Regions from separate parts of the Bacillus sp. TL12 genome, predicted to be linked through region 2. Evidence: riboswitches for the same ligand, from Rfam matches in the RefSeq annotation. Region 2 holds a riboswitch; each other region holds the start of a gene.

Region 1 (3,280 bases), on a different contig from region 2:
ATCGAAGTAACATAGAAAAGCTTAAGCAATTAGAAAAAAAATATAACATCTCAACTACGAGTGATTGGAAACAATACATCCAAACTGTAGATACCATTGTTTTAGCAATGCCACCTGCTGCACATGAGCAATTATTAGCAGAATTATCACCTCTTCTAACTCATCAATTTGTTGTAACCGTTGCTGCCGGGATTGGTCCATCTTATTTAGAAAAAAGACTTCCTCAAGGTACACCAGTTGCCTGGATCATGCCAAATACAGCTGCAACAATTGGGAAGTCTATTTCTCTATATACAATGGGACATTTCGTAAATAAAGAACATCAAGAAACACTGCAACTACTTTTAAAAGGGATTGGTACAGCACAGCTATGCACAGAAGAAGAGGTACATCAGCTTACCGCTGTAACTGGAAGTGCCCCAGCATTCCTTTACCACTTTGCTGAAGGATTAATTGAAGCAACGAAAAGCTATGGAATCGATGAAGCAACCGCAAAACACCTTGTCATTCAAATGATTACTGGTTCTGCCGCTATGCTAGAACAAGAACAAGATCCAGCTATGCTTCGTGAACAAGTGACTACACCAGGTGGCTCAACTGCAGAAGGTTTAAAAGTTTTATTTGAATATAATTTTTCAAAGATGATTCACCAAGCAATTGAAGCAACAAATAAAAAAGCTAGGGGGAATTAATATGACAGTAACAAGCTTACAAGATTGCACAACATTACATAATGGTGTAAAAATGCCTTGGTTTGGTTTAGGCGTTTTTAAAGTTGAAGATGGTACACAGGTAATCGATTCTGTAAAAGTTGCTATTAAAAATGGATACCGCAGTATCGATACAGCTGCAGTATATAAAAATGAAGAAGGCGTTGGCCAAGCAATTCGCGAATGCGGAATTCCTCGTGAAGAATTATTTATCACATCAAAAGTATGGAACAATGATCAAGGCTATGAATCAACATTACAAGCCTTCGAAACAACATTACAAAAATTAGGTTTAGAATACTTAGATCTATACTTAGTACACTGGCCTGTAAAAGGAAAATACACAGAAACATGGAAAGCATTAGAGAAACTTTATAAAGAAGGCCGTGTTCGTGCTATCGGCGTTAGCAATTTCCAAATCCATCACTTACAAGATGTTCTAGAAATCGCTGAAATGAAACCGATGATTAATCAAGTTGAATATCACCCACGCTTAACGCAAGAAGAACTTCACTCTTTCTGTAAAGAGCATACTATTCAACTAGAAGCTTGGTCACCATTAATGCAAGGTCAATTACTCGACCATCCAGTATTGCAAGAAATTGCTACAAAATATAACAAATCAACAGCACAAATCATTTTACGCTGGGATCTGCAAAATGGTGTGGTTACCATTCCTAAATCAGTTAAAGAGCATCGCATTGTCGAAAATGCAAGCATCTTTGATTTTGAATTGAGCGCTGAAGATATGAAAGCAATTCAGTCATTAAATGAAAATCACCGTGTTGGCCCAGACCCTGATAATTTTGATTTTTAAGAGAAAAGTCACTGTGTAATTGCACAGTGACTCTTATTTTTATATTGCACTTACAAAAAACTGAAAATTCAAACTATATTCCATTTTATTGACAGTTCATTTGTCCGGATGTAAGATTTTGAATAATCAAAGAAACAAAAAATTAATACAAATCATTATGTTTACTCATTGTATCAAGAGAGGTGGAGGGACTGGCCCTTTGAAACCTCGGCAGCAGGTTCACTTTGAATACTGTGCCACTTCCTGCAAGCATTATGCTTGAAAGATAGAATGAGGGACTTCGTTTATATACATGGTGCATGCCTTGTAAACAAAACTCCCTCTTTCTCTATGTGAAAAGAGGGAGTTTTTCTTTCCCTCACAAATTGTTCATCAACTAATAACCAAACAATTTAGGGAGGAATTTGACATGAAAAAGAAATTTGTACCTGCTGTCGCATCTGTTTTAGGAGCAAGTCTTTTATTAACAGGTTGCGGTAGCTATAAAGACGAAGCAAGTGGAGCAAAAGCAAAGGATAAAGCCCCTGATAAACAAGTATTGAACTTGGCCACTGGTACAGAAATCCGTACAATGGATACTGCTCGCGCCACAGATACTGACTCTGGCCAAGTAATGAGAAACGTATTTGAAGGTTTATATAACCTAGGTGAAGGAAACAAGCCTATTCCTGGTGTAGCAAAGTCTCATGAGGTTAATCCTGATAAAACAAAATATACGTTCCATTTACGAGATTCAAAATGGTCAAACGGTACTCCTGTGACACCAAAAGATTTTGTCTTTGCTTGGCAACGTGCCGTTGATCCAGCGACTGCTTCTGAATACGCATTTCTATTCTTTGATATAAAAAATGCGAAAAAGATTAATAATAAAGAACTTCTGGCTGACCAGCTCGGTGTAAAAGCAATCGATGACCACACCTTTGAAGTTGAATTAGAGCGCCCTGTTCCCTACTTTATTAGTTTAACGGCATTTCCAACATTCTTACCAATTAATGAAGCATTCTTCAAATCACAAGGTGATAAATATGCTTTAGAAGATAACACGATTCTTTATAATGGTGCCTTTACATTAAGTGATTGGAAACATGAACAAAGCTTTAAGTTCAAGAAGAATACCAACTATTGGGATAAGGATAATGTGAAACTTGAAGAAATTAATTTTAATGTCGTCAAGGATCATTCAACAGCTGTTAATTTATATGAATCAAAACAAATTGATCGACTTACTTTAACATCTGATCTTGTTGATAAATATCGCAAAGATAGTAACTTTAAAGAACGACCAGATGTTGGGGTACAATTTGTACGTATGAACCAGAAAAATAAAACGTTACAAAATATAAATGTTCGTCAAGCAATCGATAAATCGATAGATAAGAAAGCATTTGTAAATGTGCTTTTAAATGATGGCTCTCTACCCTCCTATTCTCTAGTGCCAAAAAATTTCGCCAAAGGGCCAAATGGAAAAGACTTCCGCGAAGAGAATGGTAATTTAACAAAAGAAAACACAAAAGAAGCGCAACAGTTTTGGAAACAAGCAAAACAAGAATTAGGATCTGATAAAATTTCAATTGAATTATTAACAAGTGATGGCGATCTACCTAGAAAAACAGGTGAATATTTAAAAGAACAACTAGAGAAAAATTTAGAAGGATTAACAGTAAATGTTAAGCCTCAACCACGTAAACAACAAGTCACATTATTACTACAAGGAAATTATGAGATTGCTATTGACGGATGGAGCCCGGATTTT
Region 2 (3,280 bases):
CCACATGTGAAAGTCGGTTTTTTACAGCAGCATATTGATTTACAAGAAGGAACAACGATTGAAGAATATTTGCAAAGTGCATTTTCTCATCTGTATAAGGTTGAACGTGAAATGATGGATATTGCTGACAAGATGGCAAAGGAAACAGATTTAGAGAAGTTATTAGTACAGTATGGGGAATTACAAAATAAGCTAGAAGGCTCAAATTTTTATCAACTTCATACAACAATAGAAGAAGTAGCAACTGGTTTAGGCTTGTTAGATTTAGGGATGAAAAAAGATGTTTCAAAATTAAGTGGTGGTCAGCGCACAAAGTTATTACTTGGCAAGCTTCTTTTAGAGAAGCCACACGTTTTATTACTTGATGAGCCGACAAATTATTTAGATACGCTTCATATTGATTGGCTAAGAGCATATTTACAAACGTATGAGCATGCTTATATTGTCGTTTCACATGATGAATCATTTTTAAACAGTATTACGAATGTGATTTATCATTTAGAAGGGAACACAATAAAGCGCTACGCGGGGAGTTATGAAAGTTTTTTAGAAAGCTATCAACTTCAGAAACAACAATTAAAAGCAGCTTATACAAGGCAGCAAAAGGAAATTGCAAATTTAGAGGGTTTTATTCAAAAAAATAAAATCCGAAAAGCAAAGCAAGCAAAAAGTCGTGAAAAGGTATTGGAGAAAATGAAAAAGGTTGGAAAGCCTAATGATGCACACAGGCCGCGTTTTCATTTTCAGGTTCACAATGAGCCTGTGAGCCGCATATTACAAGCGCAGCAGATCCAAATTGGTTATGCAGAACCATTGTTTACAGCCCTTAATTTACAAGTGAAAAGGGGCGAAAAGATTGCAATTGTTGGGCATAATGGAATTGGAAAAACCACAATGTTAAAAACATTACTAGGGCAATTAAAACCAATAAGTGGAACCGTAAGTATTGGAGAACGAGTACACCCTGCATATTTTGCTCAAGAAGAATTTGCGAAAGAAATTACACCACTTGAGCAAATCTGGTCAGGACGTCCGGATATGACGCAAAAAGAAATCAGGCAATCTTTAGCAAGATGTGGTTTAAAGGAAGAGCATATTCGGCAGTCTCTTCACTTGTTAAGTGGTGGAGAACAAACAAAGGTACGTTTATGTGAGCTTATGTTAACGCGGAGTAATGTATTAATTTTAGATGAACCAACCAATCATTTAGATGTGTATGCGAAAGAAGCGCTAGAAGAAGCTTTGCAAAATTATCAAGGAACGGTTTTACTCGTTTCTCACGAGCCATCTTTTTATGAGTCTTGGGTGACACGAGTTTGGAATTTGGAGGAAATGAATCGTACTAAAAAATAAGAGGGAAAGTTATTTAGGAATATAAAATGAAAGCAGCCACTTTTTGTGGCTGCTTTCATTATGTTCATTGATTTACTTGCAAACGTTCTTGAATGAACAACAGCAACTTAACGATGCTGTCTTCTGTGTAAATATCAAATTTTTGTCGATGAAATTCACCATGTTCGTGATAAAAAATACATTCACCTTTGCCGGCAACTTCGTCTATTGACATATGAAAACTAAGAGGTGTCGCTACAATTGATCCGTTATCATCCCTTAAAAGAATTTGGCATAGCGTTTTTTGTTGTTCAACCTCATATAAAAAATCGTAATGAAAGGATTGTGTTAGTTTTTCTATTTGAGATAGGAGTAGGGTTTGTATAGATGATGATTCACTCATAAAATGTAACCTCTTTTCGTGTATGTGCTGTTACTAAGTATAGTAATGATGCACATACTTTGTACATAGTAATTGCTCACTATTGCTATGATGTTTCAAAATGAAAATAAAATATATTCTGAAAAATATGATTGACAAAAAAATTTGTAAGATTTACTATTAGTACCATAACTTTTAAAAAAATTCATACAAATACTCTTATCCAGAGAGGCGGAGGGACTGGCCCTATGATGCCCGGCAACCGAGCTTATGAATAATAAGCTAAGGTGCTAATTCCTGCAAAACGATTTTCGTTTTGGAAGATAAGAGAGGAGCCTATTTTGTTTATTCGACACCTCTCTTATTTGAGAGGTGTTTTTGGTTTGAAGAGAGAGAATATATGTGGGGGGAACTGTATATGAAAAAGTTGTTGTTAAGTATTGTAAGCGGAACGGTATTATTACTAGGTGCATGTAGTGCTGATTCGGGTAAGGAGGCAAAAGCGCTAGAAGAGAAAAAAGTTACAGTTGGTGTGACTGGGGGGCCACATGAACAAATTTTTGAAAAAGTAAAAGAAGTAGCAGCAAAAGATGGGGTGCAAGTCGACATAAAAGTATTTAATGATTATGTAGCGCCGAATGTATCGCTAGATGAAAAAAGCATTGACGTAAATAGTTACCAAACGAAGTCTTATTTAGATGTATTTAAAGCAGAACGTAATATGAAACTGACAGAAGTATTTTCAACGGTCACGTTCCCAATGGGAGTATATTCTAAAAGTTTGAAAGATGTAAAAGAGTTAAAAGATGGAGATGCGATTGCTGTACCCAATGATCCAACGAATGAACTTCGAGCGTTAAAACTATTTGAAAAAGCAGGCGTTTTAAAAGTGGATCCAAAAGCAACAGAAAAAGCAACTGCAAAAGATGTCATTGAGAATCCGAAGAATTTAAAAATTGTTGAATTAGAGGCATCGCAACTACCAACGCAATTAGGTGAAGTGAAAGCTGCTGCGATTAACACAAACTTTGCATTAGGTGCAAAGTTAAGTCCAGCTAAAGATTCTATTTTCCGTGAAGGAAAAGATTCACCATATGTGAACTGGGTAGTTGTTCGTACGGAGAATAAGGATGATGAAGTTGTAAAAAAACTGAAGAAAGCGTATCAGTCTAAAGAAGTAAAAGAGTTTATCGAGAAAAAATTCGATGGTTCTGTTTTACCGTCTTGGTAGGAGCTGAATATCATGATTGAATTGAAGAATGTTTCTAAAGTATTTACAACAAAAAAAGGTAAGATAGAAGCTCTGAAACCAACTTCTCTTAAAATAGAAAAAGGAGAAGTGTTTGGAATCATTGGATATAGCGGTGCAGGTAAAAGTACATTAATTCGCTGTGTAAACTTATTAGAAAAACCAACAACAGGTAATGTAATTGTAAATGAAAAGGATTTAACAACCTTATCTACAAAAGAGTTAGCAAAGGCGAGACAAAAAATCGGGATGATTTTTCAAGGATTTAACTTATTAAAAACAGTCAACGTTTATGAAAATATTGCATTACCTTTACG
Region 3 (3,280 bases), on a different contig from region 2:
CCCGCTTTTCTTTGCAAAAATAAACAGGAAACAACATGAAAATATCGAATATACTATATACTAAAGTAAGGTTGTTTTATAGTATATGGTGATCGGGTGATGACATATGGTCTATGTAGAGAAAGTCATTATTGTCGAAGGAAAATCAGATAGAAGAAAGATTGAATCTATTATTCGTGAACCAGTGGAAATTGTTTGTACAAATGGTACAATTGGTTTGTCGAAAATGGATGAGCTCATTGATCAGTTTTTTGATAAAGAAGTATATGTGCTAGTGGATGCTGATGCTGCAGGTGAAAAACTTAGAAAACAATTTCGAAAAGAATTCCCGCAGGCCGAGCATATTTACATCGATCGTTCGTACCGTGAAGTGGCGACTGCTCCTTCTAATCATTTAGCGAACGTATTATGGGGAGCTGACATTGACGTTTATACAGAATATTTACGGTAAGGAATGATAGAAGTGATTGACTGGACAAGTGCTGAAGCTACAGCTCTAATAGCAGACCAAGAAAAAACAGTGTTATATGTATATACACCAATGTGTGGAACATGTCAATTAGCAAAGAAGATGTTAACAGTGGTAGAAGCGACTATATCTGAGTTGGAAATAGGAATGCTGGATTTAAACTATGCGCCACATTTAGCGCGAGAGTATGAGATAGAAAGTGTACCTTGTTTACTCATATTTGAGCTTGGAACACTTGTGAAGAAAATATATGCATTTCATTCGGTGGAATATTTATATACAGAATTACAGTAGGCGGCAAAGTTTTTGCCGCCTCGACATATTTCTTGGGAAATATGCCTGAACGATAGAAGGGATACGTTATTTGTCGAGAGAAAGTAACAGGATTGCTGTTTGGGAAGATGGAATGGTATTAGTAGAAAGTGAGATGAAGGATGTGACTAGAATGGGATTATATTCGTTGCTTCAATCATTTGTAACGTATGCTAATAGCCAATATCATCTAGAACCGCTTCTTCGGCAAGGAGAAAAAACGATTAATTTTCGTTTTGGAGATGAGTATTGCTCACTTCAAATTTCAAGAGAGTATATACAGCTTTTGAAAGAGACACAGGGAACGGAGCAACTTATTTGTTTTCAGGAAGAAGATTTAAGACGATTAGTTACTGGAAAGGTTCGGTTGCAAACACTATTACACAGCGGACGTGTGCAATATAACGGAACGTATCGTACGATGTTATTATTAGAATCTGTATTTCATATATGTAAGCCAATGCCAGTAGGTGCTTAATAGTCTGAAGTTTCGTTTTTTAAGAATTTTTTTGTTGACATAGTGGATGTATGTTGATACAATTTAGTTCATAAAATATAGACAATTTCATAAATTTTAAATCAGACGAAAATTAAATCTGATTTCTCTTATCAAGAGAGGTGGAGGGACTGAGCCCTATGAAGCCCGGCAACCGTCAATTTTTATATTGAAATGGTGCCAATTCCTGCAAAGCAAATGCTTTGAGAGATGAGAGGAAGGGATCATGTTGATATACGCATATAAACCTTTCTGCTCATTCTAAAAGCAGAAAGGTTTTTTTGTTGTTTGAATGAGGAGGACATTCGAATAATAAGAGGAGCGATAGCGATAGATTTCTTGCATGAAAAATAAAAAATTGTGGAGTAAATCTAAACGAGCCGCTTGCGCTTTTTATGCAATCCAGCTCCAACGGCTAGAACAGTCGGTCGTTTCACCCCTTCCTATGAGGCAAAGAGCGCCTCTACGTCAGGGGTTCGGGCGTCCTCTTGTTCTGAGCAAGCCGCTTGCGCTTTTTAATTCAAAAAGGGGTGAACATCATGATTTTATTGGAAAACGTAAAGAAAATATATAAATCAAAAAGCGGTGATGTCACTGCTGTAGATGATGCCAATTTAAAAATAGAAAAAGGCGAGATCTTTGGTGTTATCGGATATAGTGGCGCTGGTAAAAGTTCTTTAATTAGATTATTTAATCAATTAGAGAAACCAACTTCTGGACAGATTACGATAGCGAATCGTGTTATTTCAGCAATTACTGGAAATGAACTTCGAAAAGCAAGACAAGAAATCGGAATGATTTTTCAGCACTTTAACTTACTTTGGTCACGAACTGTACGTGAAAATATCGCTTTTCCACTTGAAATTGCAGGTGTCGATAAAGAGCAGCGAAAAAAGCGTGTGGATGAGTTGATTCATCTGGTTGGATTGGAAGGAAGGGGCGATGCATATCCATCTCAATTGAGCGGTGGACAAAAGCAGCGCGTTGGGATTGCAAGAGCATTAGCAAACAATCCGAAAGTGCTCTTATGTGATGAAGCGACATCAGCACTTGATCCAGAAACAACAGATCAAATTTTAGATTTACTATTAGATATTAATAAACGACTTGGCTTAACAATTGTGCTGATTACACATGAAATGCATGTAATTCGCAAGATTTGTAATCGCGTTGCGGTCATGGAAAAAGGAAAAATTGTAGAAAGTGGTCCTGTTCTAGAGGTATTCCGTGACCCGCAGCAGGAGATTACAAAACGTTTTGTACAACAGCTTACGGATTCTGAAGATACAAATGAAACGATTGAGAGCTTATTAGAAAAATATCCAGATGGAAAAGTCATTCGTTTACAGTTTATTGGAGATTCTGTAGAACGCCCGGTGCTTCAAAGGTTAATGAGGCGAGAGGATCTAGAAGTAAGTGTTTTGCAAGGGAATATCGCTCAAACAAACAATGGATCTTACGGGAATTTAATTGTGCACTTAAATGGTTCAGAAGCAGCAATCCAGCAAGCGATAGCAGGAATCCATCAAGAACAAGTAGAGCTGGAGGTGATTGCACATGGATAAGTTATTAGCGAACGTTGATTGGAGTAAAATGCTAGAAGCGACAGGTGAAACATTATATATGACGGCAATCGCAGCGCTTGCTACATTTGTTTTTGGCCTTATTTTAGGATTATTACTCTTTATGACATCTAAAGATAACTTGTGGGAAAACAAAGCGATTCATACTGTAATTGGAGCGTTTGTAAATATCTTTCGTTCCATTCCATTTATCATTTTAATTATTTTATTAATTCCATTTACGAAGATTCTCCTTGGAACAATTCTTGGAGCAAGTGCAGCACTTCCGGCTTTAATCATTGGAGCGGCACCGTTTTATGCAAGGATGGTTGAAATTGCACTTCGCGAGATTGATAAAGGGGTTATTGAAGCCTCAAAAGCAATGGGAGCAAAAACGAGTACGATTATTTGGAAAGTATTGATTCCTGAATCATTACCAGC

What was found. Region 2 has a riboswitch for S-adenosylmethionine ahead of LOK41_RS17500 (MetQ/NlpA family ABC transporter substrate-binding protein). Riboswitches for the same ligand answer to the same signal wherever they lie in the genome.
Region 1: linked by a shared signal. The riboswitch ahead of LOK41_RS16670 (peptide ABC transporter substrate-binding protein) and the one ahead of LOK41_RS17500 (MetQ/NlpA family ABC transporter substrate-binding protein) in region 2 are both predicted to bind S-adenosylmethionine.
Region 3: linked by a shared signal. The riboswitch ahead of LOK41_RS18285 (methionine ABC transporter ATP-binding protein) and the one ahead of LOK41_RS17500 (MetQ/NlpA family ABC transporter substrate-binding protein) in region 2 are both predicted to bind S-adenosylmethionine.

What each region holds. Positions count from the first base shown of each region.
Region 1 covers NZ_JAJJBY010000017.1:61,418-64,697, forward strand. The annotation lists gene proC (pyrroline-5-carboxylate reductase) at 1-692, shown strand, start outside; gene LOK41_RS16665 (aldo/keto reductase) at 694-1,527, shown strand; SAM riboswitch class I at 1,695-1,799, shown strand; gene LOK41_RS16670 (peptide ABC transporter substrate-binding protein) at 1,937-3,280, shown strand, end outside.
Region 2 covers NZ_JAJJBY010000019.1:52,259-55,538, forward strand. The annotation lists gene LOK41_RS17490 (ABC-F family ATP-binding cassette domain-containing protein) at 1-1,353, shown strand, start outside; gene LOK41_RS17495 (hypothetical protein) at 1,418-1,735, opposite strand; SAM riboswitch class I at 1,931-2,044, shown strand; gene LOK41_RS17500 (MetQ/NlpA family ABC transporter substrate-binding protein) at 2,133-2,945, shown strand; gene LOK41_RS17505 (methionine ABC transporter ATP-binding protein) at 2,958-3,280, shown strand, end outside.
Region 3 covers NZ_JAJJBY010000021.1:31,708-34,987, forward strand. The annotation lists gene LOK41_RS18270 (toprim domain-containing protein) at 107-451, shown strand; gene LOK41_RS18275 (thioredoxin family protein) at 455-763, shown strand; gene LOK41_RS18280 (hypothetical protein) at 915-1,259, shown strand; SAM riboswitch class I at 1,385-1,494, shown strand; gene LOK41_RS18285 (methionine ABC transporter ATP-binding protein) at 1,817-2,842, shown strand; gene LOK41_RS18290 (methionine ABC transporter permease) at 2,835-3,280, shown strand, end outside.